Regions from separate parts of the Agrobacterium sp. rho-8.1 genome, predicted to be linked through region 2. Evidence: riboswitches for the same ligand, from Rfam matches in the RefSeq annotation. Region 2 holds a riboswitch; each other region holds the start of a gene.
The links. A riboswitch is a leader RNA that binds a small molecule or an ion and turns the genes downstream of it on or off. The one in region 2 is predicted to bind cobalamin.
Positions count from the first base shown of each region.

Region 1: linked by a shared signal. The riboswitch ahead of RMR21_RS03540 (CbtB domain-containing protein) and the one ahead of RMR21_RS12795 (ABC transporter substrate-binding protein) in region 2 are both predicted to bind cobalamin.
Region 3: linked by a shared signal. The riboswitch ahead of bluB (5,6-dimethylbenzimidazole synthase) and the one ahead of RMR21_RS12795 (ABC transporter substrate-binding protein) in region 2 are both predicted to bind cobalamin.
Region 4: linked by a shared signal. The riboswitch ahead of RMR21_RS14060 (DUF1636 family protein) and the one ahead of RMR21_RS12795 (ABC transporter substrate-binding protein) in region 2 are both predicted to bind cobalamin.

Region 1 is NZ_CP192788.1:716,014-719,244, reverse strand. Features, by position in the region: gene RMR21_RS03555 (hypothetical protein) at 1-137, shown strand, start outside; gene RMR21_RS03550 (hypothetical protein) at 393-710, opposite strand; gene RMR21_RS03545 (CbtA family protein) at 712-1,425, opposite strand; gene RMR21_RS03540 (CbtB domain-containing protein) at 1,439-1,621, opposite strand; cobalamin riboswitch at 1,773-2,030, opposite strand; gene RMR21_RS03535 (cytochrome c) at 2,060-2,977, opposite strand; gene RMR21_RS03530 (c-type cytochrome) at 3,046-3,231, opposite strand, start outside.
Region 2 is NZ_CP192788.1:2,589,018-2,592,248, forward strand. Features, by position in the region: gene RMR21_RS12790 (FecCD family ABC transporter permease) at 1-133, opposite strand, end outside; gene RMR21_RS12795 (ABC transporter substrate-binding protein) at 137-1,168, opposite strand; cobalamin riboswitch at 1,355-1,583, opposite strand; gene RMR21_RS12800 (glucose/quinate/shikimate family membrane-bound PQQ-dependent dehydrogenase) at 1,737-3,231, opposite strand, start outside.
Region 3 is NZ_CP192788.1:1,500,066-1,503,296, reverse strand. Features, by position in the region: gene RMR21_RS07555 (phospholipase D family protein) at 1-746, opposite strand, end outside; gene RMR21_RS07550 (hypothetical protein) at 835-1,026, opposite strand; cobalamin riboswitch at 1,119-1,300, shown strand; gene bluB (5,6-dimethylbenzimidazole synthase) at 1,373-2,059, shown strand; gene RMR21_RS07540 (DUF2865 domain-containing protein) at 2,067-3,221, opposite strand.
Region 4 is NZ_CP192788.1:2,884,089-2,887,319, forward strand. Features, by position in the region: gene cobN (cobaltochelatase subunit CobN) at 1-187, opposite strand, end outside; gene cobW (cobalamin biosynthesis protein CobW) at 191-1,228, opposite strand; gene RMR21_RS14060 (DUF1636 family protein) at 1,222-1,647, opposite strand; cobalamin riboswitch at 1,765-1,973, opposite strand; gene cobO (cob(I)yrinic acid a,c-diamide adenosyltransferase) at 2,082-2,699, shown strand; gene RMR21_RS14070 (cobyric acid synthase) at 2,703-3,231, shown strand, end outside.

The sequences.
Region 1 (3,231 bases), 1.2 Mb from region 2:
GGAAAGAGCCGCAGCCTTATACGCTGCTGCCGCCGGACAGGCACTTTGGGCAGACGCTTCCCAGCCTTGAGCGACTGCGCAGACTGGATGACGATATGGCCGAGAGGAAGGTCGAGCGCGATGTGAAGCGGTCGTAGGGTGGAATGATACGGCAGCGTTTGTGGCTCACCCCCCTCTGTCCTGCCGGACATCTCCCCCTCAAGGGGGGGAGATCGACTCGTGGATTGCTCTCGGTCATCTTGAACCCTGAGGATGGAGTGAAGAGAGAGCGTCTTGCTGTTCTCCCCCCTTGAGGGGGAGATGCCTGACAAGGCAGAGGGGGGTGAGCCACAAACGCTGCCGTGTCCTCTGATCCTCTGCCACGTCACATTCCATCGACGCAGAGGAGATTCTTAGCGGAGCCGATCCAGCACGCCACAAGCGCGGGCCGTTCCACCGAGTGGGTCTCCCGTCATGGCACGCCTGACATCGCGGCTGTTGATGTGCAGGCTTCGGTCGAAGGATAATGAAAGGCGCGTCACCTTGGCCAAGGCGGCGGCCAGAAACGCATCGCTGTTTTCCGCAAAGAACGACAGGCAGGCTTCCCTCCCCGGTTCTGCTTTCAGCAGCGCCTTGAAGGCCAGCCGATGCATGGCGCAATACGCGCCATGACCGGGAACGGAAAAACGCAGGGCGTCGAGTTCATCGCTCCATTCCACCGCGTTTTTCATCTTATCGGGCAGTTTCGAAACGCTTGAAAAACAGGCCGCTGAGCGAGCCGAGGATCAGCCAGAACACAAAGCTGGTCACGGAGGCGAGAACCACGAAACGACGCTCCAGCGGCAGGGGTGCCAGTGCATGTTCGCCCGCCGGTGGAAGCGGCGCACCGATAAGATGGGGCGCTACAATCAACGCCACGGCCAGAATGGCCGCCCATGGCTCCGCGCGTTTGAACACGAGCAGCGCCAGTCCGCCCGCCGTCGCGACAACAGTTGCGACCCACCATATCTGGCGTGCGCCCAGGGCAGCGGCGGGGGTTCCCGGCAGTTCCGGCGGCAGGCCGATCATGGGGGCAAGCATCACGGCCGCAAAGCCTGCAAGACCCCAGAACAGACCTTCACGCCAGCCGCCTTCGGAACCACGCAACGATATCAACGCCGTCAGCACCAGCGCGTAACCGATGGCGGTCAGCACATTGGCGGCAATGGTATAGGCGTTGCGCTCGAAACCGTCGGCTGGCGTCCAGGCTTCAGCGTCATGGTGATGATCCGCAGGTGTTGCGGCATTGTGGCTGTGGGCAGGCGCGGCCTCGTCACCGGCATTTTCGAAGGTTTCGGCCTGAAGGATGAGCGGCGTCGTGCCGATGGCCTGCATGGCGCTGACAGCAAGACCTGCAATCAACCCCACCAGAACGGCCGTGAAAACGATATTGCGGAAAAATGGCATGGTTTGGCTCCCCTCAATGGCACGGGAAGGCATTGGCGTGGCGCGTATCATGCGCCGCATTGTGCATGGCCTCGACATGCGAGAAGCCCACGAAACCGACGATGAACAGGCCGAGAGCGGCGGCTGTCAACGACTGTGCGATCTTCGATGTTTTTGACGATACGGCTGATGTAGCCGTGTTCTGCTGGATAGACATGGTGACCCTTTCCTGTGCGGGTGGGCGCATTGCTGATCAAAAGCCGCACGACCGCATTCAACATTCACCACGGGGAAAAGAGACACATGGTTTTAAGGGCCGGACGAACCGACCTGCCAACCGTGCTTACCCGGACACCCCGCCGGTATTGACGACACTTCACGCAATGGCAGGTCTCCTGGCTCACGGGTCGTAACCTTGAAAACACCTTCCCGATCCGTCTGTATCTGCATCATACGTTCCGAAATCGAAGGCGATTTCGCGTCGATGCGCCAGATCAGTGGCTTTTCGTTTTCAGGCTATCCGCTCACAGTTGCGGGGGCAGCCACGAATCGAAGCTGGTGCCTCTATCGTGTTCCCTTTTCACTTTCCGGGCGAACCCGGAAAGACCATTACACAACCGTTATCCGGCGCGTGGACGTTCAAGTCAATGGGCAATTACCGCGACGGGACGGCCTTGAGATAGGCGGCGATGGCATTGCGATCTTCGGCTGTCAGGCGCGCCATGTTTTGCTGCACCTTGACCATGGAGCCACCGGCACTGTCGAAATCCGGCGTGAAACCCGTTTCCAGATAGCTGGCGATATCGGCCTGCGTCCATGCGCCTATGGTCTGTGAACCGGGGGTAATATTGGGAATGCGCCCTTCGCCTTCGGGGTTGGGGCCACCCGCCAGCCATTGATCTTTCACAAACCCGCCCAGCGCATCGCGCGGGGTGTGGCACTCGCCGCAGTGGCCGGGGCCTTCCACCAGATATTGGCCGCGCACAACGTCCGCATCCGCATTGGCAAGCTCGACCCGTGGCTGGCCCTTGTCGAAATAGAGGAACTTCCAGCCGCCGAGGCTGAGACGGATGTTGAAGGGGAACGGCAGATCATGGCCCGGGGCGTCATTGCTGCTGGCAGGCAGGGTCTTGAGATACGCGAAGAGGTCGTTGATATCTGGCGGCGTCATCCGCGCATAGGACGCATAGGGGAAGGATGGATAGAGATGTTCGCCGTTCCTGCCGACGCCGCGCGTCATGGCATCACCGAACTGCGCGACGGTCCAGCTACCTATGCCATGCTGCGGATCGGGGGAGATATTGGGCATATGGAAGGTGCCGAAGGGGCTTGGCAGCGCCTGGCCGCCGGACAGCGTCTTCAGCGCATCGCCCGTGGCATTTGGCGCGGCGTGACAGCTTGCGCAACCGCCCGCCCAAAACAGCGTCTCACCATTGGCAAGATTGGGCTCGCCCAGATTGGCCCAGTGGCTCGGCGACTGGCGCTCCGGCGCGGTGACCCACAGGAAAATGCCAAACCCTGCGGCCCCGGCGACAACAGCACCGCCCGCCAGCTTTGCCCAGATGGACGCCATTGCCGTCTCCATTCATGGAATGATCGCAAGAAAAGGCCCGCCAGACGACCGGCGGACCACTGCATAGTTTACTTCTTGAGGCGGTAGGCCTGGTGACAGCTGCTGCAATCGGCACCCAGCGTCTTCATCGCTGCACCCACGCTGGCCTGATCGGTCGGCAGTTGCGCCAGAACCGTGTCGGCATCCGTGCCGAGCTTTTCGGACTTCGCCTTGAAGTCTGCGAAGTTCTGCCAGATCGCAGGAGACGCCGCGCC
Region 2 (3,231 bases):
GGTTCGCCACCGTCTTGGCAACGACATCCAGTGGAATGGATGTCTCGCCAACGGCGGCACCGAGCCAGAGCGCCAGGGCTAACAACCCGATCGCCAAAAGGACGGCGCGGGTCAGGGTGAAACAAGCGCTCATGGCTTACTTGGACAGTCCAAGCTGGACGACGGCGTCGGCCAGAACTTCGATGCCTTCGATGGTGCGGATCGTCGGGTTCATGGCCTGGGCGTCCATGACGACGACATGGCCCTGCCTCACCGCTGGCATGAGGCTTGCGACCGGGTCTTCTCTGAGGAATGTCTGTTTGACGACAATGTCGTCTGCCGGGTATCGCTTGCGGTCCATCTTGCCGGCGACAATCAGCGTCGGCTGTGACTTCGCGATGGTTTCCCAACCCACCGTCGGCCACTCCTCGTCGCTTTCGATGACGTTCTTGATGCCCAGTGCCGACATGATGTAACCGGGCGCACCATTCTTGCCCGCGACATAGGGGTCGATATCCAACTCTGCGCTGGAGAACCAGAAGACGGCGGAAAGTTTGCCGTCCACGGACGCCATCTTCTTGCGCGCCGCCTCTTCGCGGGCCTTCAGATCAGCCACCAGCTTTTCGCCCTTGTTCTGAACATTGAAAATCTTGGCGAGATCGGTCACTTCCTGATAGATCAGGTCCATGGTGAAGACGGAGTGGCGAACCCCATCACCGCCGCTGGAATTATCCTTACCCGTGCAATCGGCAGGTGATATGTAGACCGGTATCTTCAGTTCCTCGAATTGCTCGGGCTTACCGACCACACCTTCCGGGCCGATATGCCACTGGAATTGTGCCGTCACCAGATCGGGTTTCTTGGCCAGAACACTCTCGAAGCTCGGATCATTATCCGCCAGACGGTCAATCTTGGCATTGGCCTCCTCGTAACCCTTCAGGACGGGGCCGATCCAGACCGCGGTTCCGACAACCTTATCGGCAAGGCCGAGCAAATAAAGAATTTCCGTGGTGCTCTGGCCCACAGATGCGGTGCGCTCGGGCGCATGCGTGAACGTCACGTCTCGACCGCAATTCTTGAGCGTCAGCGGATAGCTCGTCTCAGCCGCTTGCACAGCGGGCAACCATGTGCTGAACGCCGTAACGGCCAATGCCGCAGCACACATCGTCTGTCTGAAATGGAATGTCATTTTCGATAGTCCCCGATCGTCATGGGCGCCACAAAGGCAGCCGTGTATGAACATGTTTAGACAGTCAGTCCGCAACGACGCGACACTGGGACTCTCTGAAACCGGGACATGGCAGATGGAATAGGCGCTGAGCAGCGCTCGATGCAATCACGACGTCTCCTGCTCCGGGCATCCCCGCCCGTGAATTGGAATGAACTTACGACGGCAGGTCTCCTGGCTCACGGATTTGCGTCTTCACCCGACCTTCCCGCGATATCGCTTCGCAGTGGCATGACGCTTTTTAAGAAAAGCGCCAATGGGTTCGACAATCCGCTCACAGTTGCGGGGGCAGCCACGGCATCGGACCGAAATCCTCACCGTATTCCCTATTATTCCTCACGATTGCTCGCTCGAAACCGTCGCGACCAGATAGACGGAATGCGGCCACGTGGTCAAGCATCTCTTTTGTTATGTTATTACATTTTATATTACAAGGTGGTATTTTCTCTAGGCTTCACATCGCCAGCGATCATAACGCGAAAGGCCGGGAATCTCTTCCCGGCCTTGATAGCGAAACGCTCTGCTGTGCTTAGGGCAGCGTGTAGGCAATGACATAGTCACCGGGTTTCGTACCCACCGAACCGTGGCCGCCCGCGACCATGACGACATATTGCTTGCCGTTGTCCATCGCATAGGTCATCGGCGTCGCTTGGCCACCAGCTGGAAGACGTCCCTCCCACAGCTGTTTGCCGGAGGTCAGATCGTAAGCACGCAGATAGTTATCGACGGCGGCACCGAGGAAGGCCACGCCACCCTTGGTAATCATCGGTCCACCGATGCCGGGAACACCAACCTTAAAGGGCAGTGGAAGCGGCGTCATATCGTAAACGGTACCGTTCTTGTGCTTGTAGGCAACGTCACCGGTGCGCAGATCAGCACCCGCGACATAACCCCAGGGCGGCGCCTGGCAGGGCACGCCGAGCGGTCCGAGGAACGGTCCCATCAACACGCCGTAAGGCGCTCCGTCGTTACGGTTGAGGCCCTGCTCGCTGCCTTTTTCATCCTGCCCCTTGGGCGGAATCTGTGCGCGAGGCACAAGTTGCGACGTGAAGGCCAGATAGGTCGGCATGCCAAACATGACCTGACGCTCAGGGTCGACCGCCACGGAACCCCAGTTGAAGGTACCGAAATTGCCAGGGTAGATCAGAGAACCATTCACCGACGGCGGCGTGTAGCGACCTTCATAATTCAGCTGATGGAACTTGATGCGGCACGCCAGCTGGTCGAACATGGAGACGCCCCACATGTTCTTTTCAACCAAGGGCTCGGGCTTGAAGGACAAAGCAGATGTCGGCTGTGTCGGCGCGCTGAAATCTTCCGGAATGGCACCGCCGGGTGCCTTCTCTTCCGTCACGGCCAGGATCGGCTCACCATTGCGTCTGTCGAGAACGTAGATATCACCCTGTTTGGTCGGCCCGACGAGTGCCGGAACAGTCTGGCCGTCTTTTTTTGTGATGTCGAGCAGGACCGGCTGCGCTGGAACGTCCATGTCCCAGAGGTCGTGATGTACCGTCTGGCGCACCCAACGATCTTGTCCCGTGTCGATATCCAGCGCGACGATAGACGAGGAGTATTTCTCAACGCTCTCGCTGCGGCCCATGCCCAACTGATCGGGAACCTGATTGCCGAGCGGAATGTAAACGAGACCAAGCGCTTCATCGACGCTGAACACCGACCAGCTGTTGGGCGAGTTCGTCGTATAGGTTTGGCCCGGCTGCAAAGGCTGCGTCTGCGTCGGATTTCCCGAGTCCCAGTTCCAGATCAAAGCCCCGGTGTTGACGTCAAACGCTCTGATAACGCCGGACTGTTCCTGCGTGGAGTAGTTGTCGTTGACCGCACCGCCGATGATGATCTTGTTGCCGACGATGACAGGTGGGGATGTCGAGTAATAGTAGCCAGCCGGATTGTGCTCCATTCCGGATGCGAGTTGCAGCGTGCCGTTCTGTGCAAACGAATTGCACACCAGACCCGTCGACGCGTCCAAGGCAATCAGACGCGCGTCAGAAGTGGGCAGATAAACGCGC
Region 3 (3,231 bases), 1.1 Mb from region 2:
CCAGCCGCCAGCGCATCCATCCTTCGACGGAGTTTGGAAAGTCTATTCGGGCGCCGTGCGAGCAGCGACCTGACCGGCACCGCGACGGCGCTGTTCCAGTAGTCATCGAATATTTCTTCAGCCTGCACCAGACAATCGCCATGGGCTATGACATCGAAATCCCTGAAGTTTGCCTGTTCCGCTGCATCGAAATAGGCGTCCCCGATGTTGCGACCGCCGACGATCAGAACCCTGCCATCTGCAATCCAGGCCTTGTTGTGCATTCTCCGGTTGACGCTGCGAAACCGCAGGACCATTTCCAGCCCACGGCGGAACACGTTCTCCCGCGCTTTGGTGGGGTTGAACAGACGCAGTTCGATGTTGGGGTGGCTATCGATCGCATGAAAAGCGCGGTCCGGGATGGAGACGCCCAGATCATCCAGAAGCAGGCGCACACGCACGCCGCGATCAGCAGCTGTTATGACCTCGCGCATCATCAACTGGCCGGTAAGATCCGCGTTCCACATATAATACATGAGATCGAGGCTTCGGCCAGCCGCACGTGCGGATCCGACGCGGGCCGCGAAGGCACCAAGATTGGACTGCACGAGTGAAAGGGCATTGGGCTCGTCGCGTCCGCGTCTGATGTCCTTCCAATGACGGTCGAGCGGTGTTGCGTCATCTTCCGCCGGCAATGCCGTGGATGCGATCTTGATGATGATTTTGTCGCGGTGGCGCGACGCGAGTGCCATTCCAGCCACGATCATCACGACAACTAGGATACAGATTGCGATGGTTACGTACACGGCGATAGGGACACCCGCATCAATTGCATGCCTATTATATCTGCTGAAATCAATGGATTTCAATGCCGCGCTTGTCGGCTTCTTCCTTGATGATGTCCTCGACGGTCAGGCGTTTCAGGGCCGGATTTCCCAGCAGGTAATCATTTGCGATTTCGAAAATGGATTTGGGACTCTCGTTTCGGTGGAGCGTGTCGAGATCCTGGCCGATTTTCTCGCGCAGTTGCGTGTCGTCATTCATCATGTTTCCTCCATCGTATGAAGGCTAGAATGCACGGGCGGTATCTGGGTTCCTGTCACGCTTTGAAATGAGGATTGCATTGGTGGGTTACGCCAGCCATAACCCACCAATCAGGTGCTTGCCTTTGGGCAGGAGAATCGGGAATGCGGTGAAAATCCGTGACGTGCCCAACGCTGTAAGGTGGACGCGTGTGACCATACGCCACTGAGATGATCGGGAAGGCGGTGACATGCGGTTGAACCCAAGTCAGAAGACCGGCCTGATGCGATAGACCGAACCGCATGGACGGCGGCAGGTTTTGATGTGCTGGGCCGCGCCACGGCCCGCGCTGCATTGTTGGGGATAGACGATGCCACACGACGAGTTCGAACACGCGCTGGCGCCAGCTCAGGAATTTTCCGATGCCGACAAGCAAGCCGTCTACCGCGCCATCGAAACGCGACGCGATGTGCGTGACCAGTTTCTACCGAACCCTCTATCGGACGAATTGATCGGCAATTTGTTGAAAGCTGCACATGCCGCGCCGTCAGTCGGGTTCATGCAGCCATGGAATTTCACGCTGGTCACAGATGGGAAGGTGAAGCAACGCGCGTGGGAGGCCTTTTCGCGTGCCAATGCAGAAGCTTCTGAAATGTTCGGGCAGGAGCAGCGGGCGCTTTACCGCAACCTGAAGCTGGAAGGTATACGCAAGGCGCCGCTGTCGATCTGCGTGACCTGCGATCCGACGCGTGGAGGGGATGTCGTTCTGGGTCGCACACATAATCCGCGCATGGATGTGTATTCTACCGTTTGCGCCGTCCAGAACCTATGGCTGGCGGCGCGCGCTGAGGGCGTTGGTGTGGGATGGGTCAGTATCTTCCACGACGATGATATCCGCGGTATCCTCGATATACCGCCGCACATCGAAATCGTCGCATGGCTGTGCGTCGGTCATGTCGAGACGCTCTATGGCGAGCCGGAACTGGCGGTGAAAGGCTGGCGTCAGCGTCTGCCGCTGGACGAACTGGTGTTTCGAGATCGCTGGGGCGCGACGTGAAGGGGTCCTATTGCTGCTGAGGCTGCGCACCCTCCAGTGCGGGATTTTTCAGGTCGATGCGGCTTTGCTCCTCGGGCAGGAATTGTGGACCGACCATGCGAACCTTGTTCTTTGACGGGTCATAATCCCGCTCAGGCACGGGTACAGCCTCAACTTTGACGTCTGGCTTGCTGTCCGCTGGTTTGGTCGTGGCGTCACTCTTCGGTGACGTGATGGTGGTGATGCTGCTGGAGCCATTCTGCAAGGCGGTGGATTGCGGGGCTTTCGCCTGTTCATCCTGCTTTTTCATCTGGTCCTGATAGGCCGCCATATTGCAGCTGCAGGACGGTGCGCGGCTTGAACTGGGGTTGTTGCGGTAGGCGAAAGCCGTCGGCATGGACGCATAGGGCTGGCCGGTCTTTGCCGAAACCATGTCCGAGCTCTCCTGGCCTTCCAGCGCGTGGTAGAACAATTCCGTCTGCGTGCCTGGGCACATGCGCTGACACTGTGCCGCCTGATCGCGGAAATCCAGTGGCGTCGCATCTGATGAAATCGGGAAGAACGCGCCGTCACAGGTTCGCACACAGAGCGTTCTCAGGCCACCTTGCATGGGCATGTCCGGCGAGGGGGCGTAATCCGAATCATCGGGTTGGCTGAACGGATCTCCGGAGTGACGCATATCGGGGTCTTGCGAAGGGTCGGTCGAGGCGATGGACGGGGGCTGCTCATCGAAGCAGCCATTTTCATAGAGAGCGGCCATGATGTTTTCGCGGCTATTCTGGGCGTTGTCTGCCTGCTGCGCGGCCAGCATACGATCGCGGTCTTCTGCAATCATGGCGCGTTCAGCTTCAGCCTGCGCCAGCGCATCGCCGATTTCGCCGCATAGCTGCGCGTTCGGATTTCCATAGACAATCACGCTGCCGGAGGAGCAGCCATAGCCGCGCATATCGTTCCTGATCCGGCGGATGATGATGTTCTGCTGGGCCAGCGCGCTCGCATAACGGCGCACTTCCGCGGTGTTGCCCATGATGCGCGTTGGTTGGTTCAGCTGGGCGCGCAAGTCATTGCATATATCATTAGCCTGCACCGATACGGGTGCAGCGAACAGAACCGTTACAAGTGCGCCGATCAGTCGGCCTCTGCGCGGAATCAATGGGTCTGTCCGTTTCCGGCGCGCAATCATGCACGCCATA
Region 4 (3,231 bases), 300 kb from region 2:
GCAGTTCGAAAAGATTTGCGGACACGAATGAAACAGAACCATCCGTGCTCCGCTGCCACCCACGCTCCAGGCCGCCCAGATCGCTCGCCGAAAAGGACATCACCACCACATCAACCTCGCCTTGGTCGAGATCAACCGGCTCTATCAGATCGTCCAGAGACGAAGATGTGGTGGCGAGGATGTGCATGGATCAGGCAGCCAGCATCCGCTCGATTTTTGCGCGGTCGAGACCCTTTTCACCGATCACTACGAGACGGCTGCGACGCACCTCACCGGCGGCCCAGGGACGGTCGAAATAATGATTGACGCGTGAGCCGACCGCCTGCACCTGCAACCGCATCGGCTTGGCCGATACGTCCACGAAACCCTTGATGCGCAACACGTTTTCAGAGGCCGCTGTTTCGGAAATGCGCGCGGCCAGCGCATCGGCATCCGTTACCGCGTCCAGCTCCACGACGAAGCTGTCGAACTCGTCATGATCATGATCTTCTTCATCGTCGTGATGGGTGTGGCGATTTTCGATATGCTCTTCCACCGCAAGGCCAAGACCGATCAGCACGGCCGGATCGATTACGCCATTGGCGGCCACGATGATCTTGGCGGCCTTGGGAAGATGCGCGTTGATATGCGCCTTCGCCCGCTCCAACCCTGCGGCATCGAGCAGATCGCCCTTGGTCAGGACGATCAGATCGGCGCAGGCAATCTGGTCCTCAAACACCTCTTCGACAGGATCGTCGTGATCCAGCGCTTCGTCATTCTGGCGCTGAGCAGCGAGTGCTTCCAGATCATGCGATACCATGCCGTCTGCCAAGGCGGCACCATCGGCCACGGCCACGACCGCATCAACCGTCACCCGGCTTTTGATCGCTGGCCACTGGAAAGCCTGCACCAGCGGTTTAGGCAGCGCGAGGCCTGACGTTTCGATCAGAATATGCTCGACGCGTGGCTCGCGGCTCAGGATCTGCTCGATGGCGGGCTGAAAATCATCCGCTACCGTGCAGCAGATGCAGCCATTGGCCAGCTCCACGATGTTTTCTTCCGGGCAGCTTTCAATGCCGCAACCCTTGAGGATTTCACCATCAATACCGACATCGCCGAATTCATTGACGATGATGGCGAGACGCTTGCCATCGAGCTTTTCCAGAAGGCCACGCAGCAAGGTGGTTTTTCCAGCGCCCAGAAAGCCGGTGATAATGGTGCAGGGAACGCGGTTGAGCGTGGTCATGATGTCTCCTCGGTAAAATGCAAAGGGGGAATGCGGGCAACAAGGCCGCGCTTCAAACTATCGGGCCGCCCGCGCCATGGCATCAAGCCATCACTTGCCTGAGATAGAAGCCGCGCGCCAACCACCAGATCGGCCGCATCGTCTTCACCGAGCGATCCGAACATATAGGACCAGCCATCGGCGCTACGCATCGCGGCACTCAGGCCGCGCTTGCAATTGGCAAGGCAATTGACGCTGCGGATATCGACACCCTCTGACCGCCCCAGATCAATGGCCGCCTGCGCAAGTGTTGCGCCGGGACGCGGGTCAGCATTCGGATCCGCTTCGGACCGGCAGCTACGGCACACGTAAACAACGACGCCGGGCGCGGTGTCGCGATCTGCTTTGTCATTCACGCTGGGCGATGTCGATCTGATATCCAAGAGTATAATTTCCGCGCCTTCAACATGGTCCTGGGGTGCGGATATCGAAAAACAGCATGCGACGACACGCACAGCCATTGTTCAAACAACCGACTGACCAGAGCACCCCGCCCGGCAGACGTTTTTCCTGAAACGGCAGGTCTCCTGGCTCGCGGCTTGAACGCCTTTGCGCCGCCTTCCCGGACTTTTGATGTCCAGTGGCTTTCCGGCGCGGGCTCACCGCTTACAGTTGCGGGGGCAGCCACGGATTGGTTCGCATTGCAAACTGAACCGTGTTCCCTCTTAGCTTTTCCCGTTGCCGGAAAAAGACCGTCAGACCCTAACCCTTAGGCCCTACGATGCTTGAGTGTCAATGCCAGGCATCATTGCTCACGCATGCGTTTTGGCTATAGTCGCCGCTTCGAAAAGCAAGATACCCGGAAGGATGAACCGCCATGACCCGTGACATCAGCGACAGCGAAGCCGAACGTCATCGGACCAAAATGGTCAATCGCAAGGTGGTGCAGGACGCTGAAGTCTCGGAGAAGACCATCGAAAAAGGCCTGCTGATGATCAACACCGGCGCCGGGAAGGGCAAGTCCACCGCCGCTTTCGGGCTGGCGCTTCGCATGCTCGGCACCGGCAGACGTGTCGGCATCGTCCAGTTCATCAAGGGCGCATGGTCAACCGGCGAGCAGGGCGCTTTGGCCCTGTTCGGAGATCGCGTCGCATGGCGGACCATGGGCGAAGGTTTCACGTGGGACACTCAGGATCTGAAACGCGACGTCGCTGCCGCATCTAAGGCCTGGGAGGAAGCCAAGGTTCTGATGGCTGATGAGACCATCGGTCTTGTGGTGCTGGATGAACTGAATATCGCGCTGCGTTACGATTATTTGCCGCTGGAGGAGGTCGTGGAGACCCTGAAGAACCGTCGCCCCGGTCTGCACGTCATCGTCACCGGTCGCAACGCCAAACAGCTGCTCATCGATACCGCCGATATGGTCACGGAAATGACGCTGGTGAAACATCACTTCAAGGCGGGCGTCAAAGCGCAATCCGGCATAGAGTTCTAATTCATGGCAGCGCGCGTCTTGATGTTTCAGGGAACCGGCTCGGATGTCGGCAAGTCGCTTATGGTGGCGGGTCTGGCCCGCGCATTCGTGCGTCGCGGCCTGTCCGTCATGCCTTTCAAACCGCAAAACATGTCCAACAATGCCGCCGTGACCGCCGATGGCGGTGAAATCGGTCGAGCGCAGGCCTTGCAGGCGCGTGCCGCAGGCGTTCCGCTTTCCGTCCACATGAACCCGGTGCTGCTGAAGCCACAGAGCGAAACCGGCGCGCAGATTGTGGTGCAGGGCAAGGTCATCGGCAATGCCAAAGCGGCGGATTATCAGCATATGAAAGCGGGGCTGATGCCGCAGGTGCTGGAGAGTTTCGAGCATCTGAAATCACAAGCCGACCTCGTTCTGGTCGAGGGTGCGGGCAGCGCATCGGAGGTTAATCTTCGCGCCAATGACATCGCCAATATGGGCTTTGCCCGCGCAGCCAATGTTCCGGTAATCCTGATCGGCGATATAGACCGGGGCGGCGTCATTGCCAGCCTTG